2 regions of the Rubrivivax sp. JA1026 genome follow, and region 2 is predicted to be linked to the other one. Evidence: riboswitches for the same ligand, from Rfam matches in the RefSeq annotation. Region 2 holds a riboswitch; the other holds the start of a gene.
The links. A riboswitch is a leader RNA that binds a small molecule or an ion and turns the genes downstream of it on or off. The one in region 2 is predicted to bind thiamine pyrophosphate.
Positions count from the first base shown of each region.

Region 1: it holds a riboswitch for thiamine pyrophosphate, as region 2 does, so the genes downstream of both, thiM (hydroxyethylthiazole kinase) here and thiC (phosphomethylpyrimidine synthase ThiC) in region 2, are expected to answer to the same signal.

Region 1 is NZ_JAALCQ010000005.1:8,961-12,358, reverse strand. Features, by position in the region: gene thiD (bifunctional hydroxymethylpyrimidine kinase/phosphomethylpyrimidine kinase) at 1-276, opposite strand, end outside; gene thiE (thiamine phosphate synthase) at 273-938, opposite strand; gene thiM (hydroxyethylthiazole kinase) at 931-1,761, opposite strand; TPP riboswitch at 1,829-1,941, opposite strand; gene G5B56_RS09995 (MOSC domain-containing protein) at 2,023-2,874, shown strand; gene ychF (redox-regulated ATPase YchF) at 2,971-3,398, shown strand, end outside.
Region 2 is NZ_JAALCQ010000001.1:34,073-37,470, reverse strand. Features, by position in the region: gene thiC (phosphomethylpyrimidine synthase ThiC) at 216-2,126, opposite strand; TPP riboswitch at 2,218-2,326, opposite strand; gene G5B56_RS00175 (hypothetical protein) at 2,466-2,993, shown strand; gene G5B56_RS00170 (aldehyde dehydrogenase family protein) at 3,283-3,398, opposite strand, start outside.

The sequences.
Region 1 (3,398 bases), on a different contig from region 2:
GTCCGGCGCGTGCAGCATGCCGATCTTCACCGCGTCGGCGCCGATGTCCTCGGCGACGGCGTCGATCTGGGCGCGCAGCATCGCCGGCGGCACGCCGTGGATCGCGCGCACGCCCAGCGTGTTCTGCGCCGTCAGCGCGGTGATCGCCGTCATGCCGTAGGCGCCGAGAGCGGCGACGGCCTTCAGGTCGGCCTGGATGCCGGCGCCGCCGCCGCTGTCCGAGCCGGCGATGATCAGCACCCGCGCGTAGCGGTGGGTGAAGGGCGGCGGCATCATCGTGCGCCCTCCCCGACCGCACGGGCCAGCTCGCGCGCCGCGGCCTCGGGGTCGGCGGCGGCGCAGATCGCGCTGACGACGGCAACGCTGTCGGCGCCGTGCGCAATGGCCAGCGCGGCATTGCCGGCGTGCAGGCCGCCGATCGCGACCAGCGGCAGCGCCGTCGCGTCGCGCGCCGCGCGCAGGCCCTCCAGCCCCCAGGGCGGCGCGGCGTCGCTCTTGGTCGCCGTCGCGAACACCGGGCTGGTGCCCAGGTAGTCCAGCGGCAGCGATGCGGCGCGGCGCAGGTCGTCGAAGCTCTCGACCGACCAGCCGATGAAGACTTCGGGCGGCAGCAGCCGGCGCGCGTCCTCGACCGGCATGTCGCTCTGTCCAAGGTGCACGCCGTCGGCACCGCAGGCCAGCGCGACGTCGACACGGTCGTTGACGACCAGCGGCACCCGCAACGGCGCCAGCAGCGATTTCAGCGCCCGGGCGCGTTCGACGAAGGCGCGTGTGCCGAGCTGCTTCTCGCGCAGCTGAACGCAGCGCACGCCGCCGCGCACGGCGGCGGCGACGACCTGCTCCAGCGGCCGGCCGGCGCACAGCGCCTCGTCGGTGACCAGCATCAGCCGCAGCGCCTCGACGCCCCAGCCCTGCATCGGCGTGCGGCGCTCAGTCATCGACGATCCTCGCGCGGGCCAGGAAACCGGCTTCGTCGACGAGCTGCAGCGCGTCGACCAGCAGCGCGGCCATCGTGCCGACGCCGGCGCCACGGGCGCGCGCCTGCTCGGCGGCGATCTCGCCGGCCACGCCCATCAGCGCCGTGGCCGCGGCGGTGGCGCGCCAGGCGTCGGGCTGCACGGCGCAGAAGGCGCCGACCAGCGCCGTCAGCGAGCAGCCGACGCCGGTGATGCGTGTCATCCACTCGTGGCCGTTGTCCAGGCGCAGCACCCGGCCGTCGGGCGCGACGACGTGGTCGACGGCGCCGCTGACGCAAACGACGGCGCCGTGGTTGGCCGCCAGCGCCAGCGCCGGCGCCAGCGCCGCCTCGGTGCCGGCGCTGCTGTCGACGCCGCGCGTGGCGACGGCCTCGCCGGCCAGGCTCATGATTTCCGAGGCGTTGCCGCGGATCGCCGTCGGCCGGCCGGCGGCCAGCAGCGCCGCCAACGTGCGGTTGCGGTAGGCCGTGGCGCCGGCGCCCACCGGGTCCAGCGCCACCGGCACGCCGCGCGCGTTGGCGGCGCGCAGCGCGATCGTCATCGCCTCGACGGCATAGGCGTCGAGCGTGCCGATGTTGATGACCAGCGCCTGGGCGATGGCGACCATGTCCTCCAGCTCCTCGTGCGCCTGGGTCATCACCGGCGAGGCGCCGGCGGCCAGCAGCACGTTGGCGTTGAAGTTGGTCACCACCACGTTGGTGATGCTGTGCACGAGCGGGCGGCGCTCGCGCAGGGTCTGGATGTCGGCCCAGAGATCGCGGGCCTGGAGCGTGGTTCTTGCCATGACGTCCTTGCAACGAAATGGCAGGTCGGCCGGCTCCGGAAGCGGCGGCGCGGCAGCACGGCGGCGGCGCTTCCGGACTCGACTTCCCTGCGCGAGGATTACCTCAATCAGGTTCTAAGGGACTCTCTCAGCCGGCCTGGCCGTCGCACGACGGCCGGGCCAGCACCCCCAGCGAGACCGCGCACGGTGCGCGGCGACCCGCATTCTAGAAGGCGCGGGCCGCGCACAATCGGCGTCCCACCCCGCCGTTCGGAGGCTCGTTTGAGCGATCTCGACTGCCGCGTCGCGCAGTTGTTCGTCCACCCCGTGAAGTCCTGCGCCGGCATCGAATGCGACGAAGCGCTCGTCGTCGAGACCGGCCTCGACCTGGACCGCGCCTGGATGCTGGTCGACGAGACCGGCGCGATGCTCACCCAGCGCCAGCTGCCGCGTTTGGCGCTGGTCGCGACCACGCTGCGCGGCGACGAGCTGGTGCTGCGTGCGCCCGGCATGCTGGCGCTGCACCTGCCGGTCGACCAGGTCGAGCGCGCCACCCGCGCCCGCGTCTGGGACGACGAGGTCGCGGCCTGGGACCTGGGCGCGCTGGCCGCGCAATGGTTCGGCGACTTCCTCGGCCGCCCGGCGCGGCTGCTGCGTTTCGACCCCGAGCAGCGCCGGCTGTCCTCGCGTCGCTGGACGGGCGACATCGAGGCCGAGAACCAGTTCTCCGACGGCTTCCCGATCCTCGTCGCCTCCACCGCGTCGCTGGCCGAACTGAACGAGCGTCTGGCGGCACGCGGCCAGCCGCCGGTGGGCATCGAACGTTTCCGCCCCAACCTCGTGCTCGACGGCCTGCAGCCCTTCGACGAGGACCATCTCGACGAGATCGTCATCGAGGCCGACGGCGGCCCGGTGCGGCTGAAGCTCGTCAAACCCTGCGTGCGCTGCTCGATCCCGAACGTCGACCCGGCGACGGCCGAGACCGGCGCCGAGCCCGGCGCGACGCTGGCCGGTTTCCGCGCCGACGCGCGCATGGACGGCGGCATCACCTTCGGCATGAACGCGGTGATCGTCGAGGGTTTCGGCCGCACGCTGCGCCGCGGCCAGGCGGCGAACGCGAGCTGGGCCTTCTGAATCCGCACGGCGGGCGCCGGCTGTAGGAAAATCGCCGCCTTCGCGCCGGCGCCTGCCGCCGGCGCCCCGAACGCCTCCTTTCGCGAAAGCCCCTCCATGAGCCTCAAGTGCGGCATCGTGGGCCTGCCCAACGTCGGCAAGTCCACCCTCTTCAACGCCCTCACCAAGGCCGGCATCGCCGCCGAGAACTACCCGTTCTGCACGATCGAGCCCAACGTCGGCGTCGTCGAGCTGCCCGATCCGCGCCTCGTCAAGCTCTCGGAGATCGTCAAGCCCGAGCGTGTCGTGCCGGCGATCGTCGAGTTCGTCGACATCGCGGGCCTCGTGGCCGGCGCCAGCAAGGGCGAAGGCCTGGGCAACCAGTTCCTGAGCCACATCCGCGAGACCGACGCCATCGTCAACGTCGTGCGCTGCTTCGACGACGAGAACGTGATCCACGTCGCCGGCCGTGTCGACCCGATCGCCGACATCGAGGTCATCCAGACCGAGCTCTGCCTGGCCGACCTGGGCACCGTCGAGAAGAG
Region 2 (3,398 bases):
CTTCGAGGCTGACTTCAACACTTCACGACCACGCCTTCGACCGAGATCGAGCCCGGATTGGTCCGACCAGTTGACGAAAGGCAGTGTGAAGCGGAGCGGATTCTGCGGATTTTCCCGAGCGGATGACTCAGGGTATTCCTGTACCCGACCGGTAACCACGGGGTGAATCGCCGGATTCGACATCACTCTGCCGCCAATTGGTCCGACCACTTTGCTCAGGCCGGATCACCGGGAAGCGGCCCGTCGCGACGTGTTGCCAGCGGCACGTAGAACCCGCCGCCGGCGGCCCTGAACTCGGTGCTCTTGTCGGCCAGGCCGCGCTGCACCGCCTCGTCTTCGCCGATGCCCCGGGCCTGCGCGTACTCGCGCAGCTCGCGCGTGATCTTCATGCTGCAGAAGCGCGGCCCGCACATCGAGCAGAAGTGCGCCTCCTTGGACGAGTCCTTGGGCAGCGTCTCGTCGTGGAAGGCCTCGGCGGTCTGCGGGTCCAGGCCCAGCGCGAACTGGTCGCGCCAGCGGAACTCGAAGCGCGCCTTGCTCATCGCGTCGTCGTGCGCGCGTGCGCCGGGGTGGCCCTTGGCGATGTCGGCGGCGTGCGCGGCGATGCGGTAGGCGACGATGCCCTGGCGCACGTCGTCGCGGTCGGGCAGGCCCAGGTGCTCCTTGGGCGTCACGTAGCAGAGCATCGCGGTGCCCATCCAGCCGATCATCGCCGCGCCGATCGCGCTGGCGATGTGGTCGTAGCCCGGCGCGATGTCCACCGTCAGCGGCCCCAGCGTGTAGAACGGCGCCTCGTGGCAGTGGCGCAGCTGCTCGTCCATGTTGGCCTGCACCAGGTGCATCGGCACGTGGCCCGGGCCTTCGATCATCGTCTGCACCTCGTGCCGCCAGGCGACCTGCGTCAGCTCGCCCAGCGTGCGCAGCTCGGCGAACTGGGCCTCGTCGTTGGCGTCGGCCGCCGAGCCCGGGCGCAGGCCGTCGCCGAGCGAGAAGGCCACGTCGTAGGCCTTCATGATTTCGCAGATCTCCTCGAAGTGCGTGTAGAGGAAGTTCTCCTGGTGATGGGCGACGCACCACTTGGCGAGGATCGAGCCGCCGCGCGAGACGATGCCGGTGCGCCGCCCGGCGGTCAGCGGCACGAAGGGCAGGCGCAGCCCGGCGTGCAAGGTGAAGTAGTCGACGCCCTGCTCCGCCTGCTCGATCAGCGTGTCGCGCAGCAGCGGCCAGCTCAGGTCCTCGGCGACGCCGCCCACCTTCTCCAGCGCCTGGTAGATCGGCACCGTGCCCACCGGCACCGGCGAGTTGCGCACGATCCAGTCGCGCGTGGTGTGGATGTGGCGGCCGGTCGACAGGTCCATCACCGTGTCGGCGCCCCAGCGGATCGCCCAGACCAGCTTCTCGACCTCCTCCTCGATCGAGGACGTCACCGGCGAGTTGCCGATGTTGGCGTTGACCTTCACGCGGAAGTTGCGGCCGATGATCATCGGCTCGAGCTCGGGGTGGTTGACATTGGCCGGGATCACCGCGCGGCCGCGCGCCACCTCGTCGCGCACGAACTCGGGCGTGATCGTCTCGGGGATGCAGGCGCCCAGCGGGTTGCCGCGCAACCGGGCTTCGCGCGCGGCGTCGCCGAGGTACTCGCGCATCCACTCGCGGCGGCCGTTCTCGCGCAGCGCGACGTACTCCATCTCCGGCGTGACGATGCCGCGGCGCGCGTAGTGCATCTGCGTCACGCTGGCCCCGGCCGCGGCGCGGCGCGGCCGCCGCTGCAAGGCGGCCGCCTCGCGGCGCAGCTCGTCCAGGCGGGCATCGGCGGCGTCGCCGTGGCGGCCACCGTCGTCCTGCGCAGCGGGCGGGCGGCCGTCGTAGGCCACGGTGTCGGCACGTTCGTCCAGCCAGGCGCCGCGCACCGAAGGCAGGCCGCGGCGCACGTCGAGCGCCACCGCCGGGTCGGTGTAGGGGCCCGAGGTGTCGTAGAGCGTGACGGTCTCGCCGTTGCTCAGCGTGATCTCGCGCATCGGCACGCGCACCGCCGGCGAGGCGCCGGGCACGTAAACCTTGCGGGACTGGGGGAAGGGTTCGCGGCTCAGGGACAGCCGCTGCTGCAGGTCGCCGGGGGCGTTCATCGGGCAATCTCCGTATCGGTTGGATGAATGCCCCGCCATCGGCGCCGACTGAACGGCGCGCACGCCCGCCCTCGACGGACGGACGCACGCGCCTCGGCGCTGCAGCTCTTCTTACGCTGGTGCTAACCAGATCAAGTTCGCGGTTCCGGCGGTCAGGTCCGCCATCTCAGCACGCCATACGTGCACCCCGGAGCGGGAGCGAGTGTAGTCGGGCCGGCGGCCGCCAGCGCGCGCCGCACGGCCCTGCGGCGGCAGTCGCGCCGCGCGATCACGGCGCCGCGGCAAGGGCATCGAACGCCTGGACACGGACCCGCGCGCGACACACGGAACAATTGCCGCATGACGCCACGCCAGCCCTGCCCGCCGTCGCACCGCCGCCGCGGCCTCGCTGCCGCCGCCGCGCTGGCCACGGTGTTCGCCGTCACCGGCTGCCAGACGACGCCGCCGACACCCGAGCCGCCCCGCGGCCGCAGCCTGCCGTCGATGCCGCCAACACCGGCGCTGGTCGTCGAGCGCCAGTGGCTGCAGAGCTGGTTCGACGGCACGCCGGTCGTCATCACCCAGAAAGGCAGCGGGCCGGTCGCGGTGGAGGTGCCGCTGGCGTTCTCGTTCGACGCCGGCAAACGCAGCGTCAAGCCGCCGCTGGCGGCGGTGCTCGACAAGCTGGCCGAGTCGCTGCGCCGCCAGCCGCAGATGACGCTCGCGCTCGCCGCTCCGGGTGACGCCGGCGGCGACACGGCGCTGGCGGCGCAGCGGGCCGCCGCCGTGCGCAGCTACCTGCTCGGCCGCGGCGCCGGCTCGGCGCAGCTCGGCGCGCCGCAGGTGGCGGGTGCACGCGCCGTCCAGCTGCGGCTCGAACTGCGCTGAACAGCACGGAAAAGGCCGCGCAACGAAGCGCGCGGCCGGCCTGTCTGAGGGCCTTGGGTACCTTGGGGTCAGGTCTCTCAAGACCTGACCCCCGCAGCCAGCCCCCCGCAGCGGCACTCAGCCGCAGCCGTCGCGTCGGACCTTGGGGTCAGGTCTCTCAAGACCTGACCCCCGCAGCCGCGGCCGTCGCGTCAGAAGAAGCCCAGCGCGGGGACCTTGGGGTCAGGTCTCTCGGGGACCTTGGGGTCAGGTCTCTCGAGACCTGACCCCCGCAGCCGCAGCCGTCGCGTCAGAAGAAGCCCAGCGCGTGCGGCGAGTAGCTCACCAGCAGGTTCTTTGTCTGCTGGTAGTGGTCGAGCATCATCTTGTGCGTCTCGCGCCCGATGCCCGATTCCTTGTAGCCGC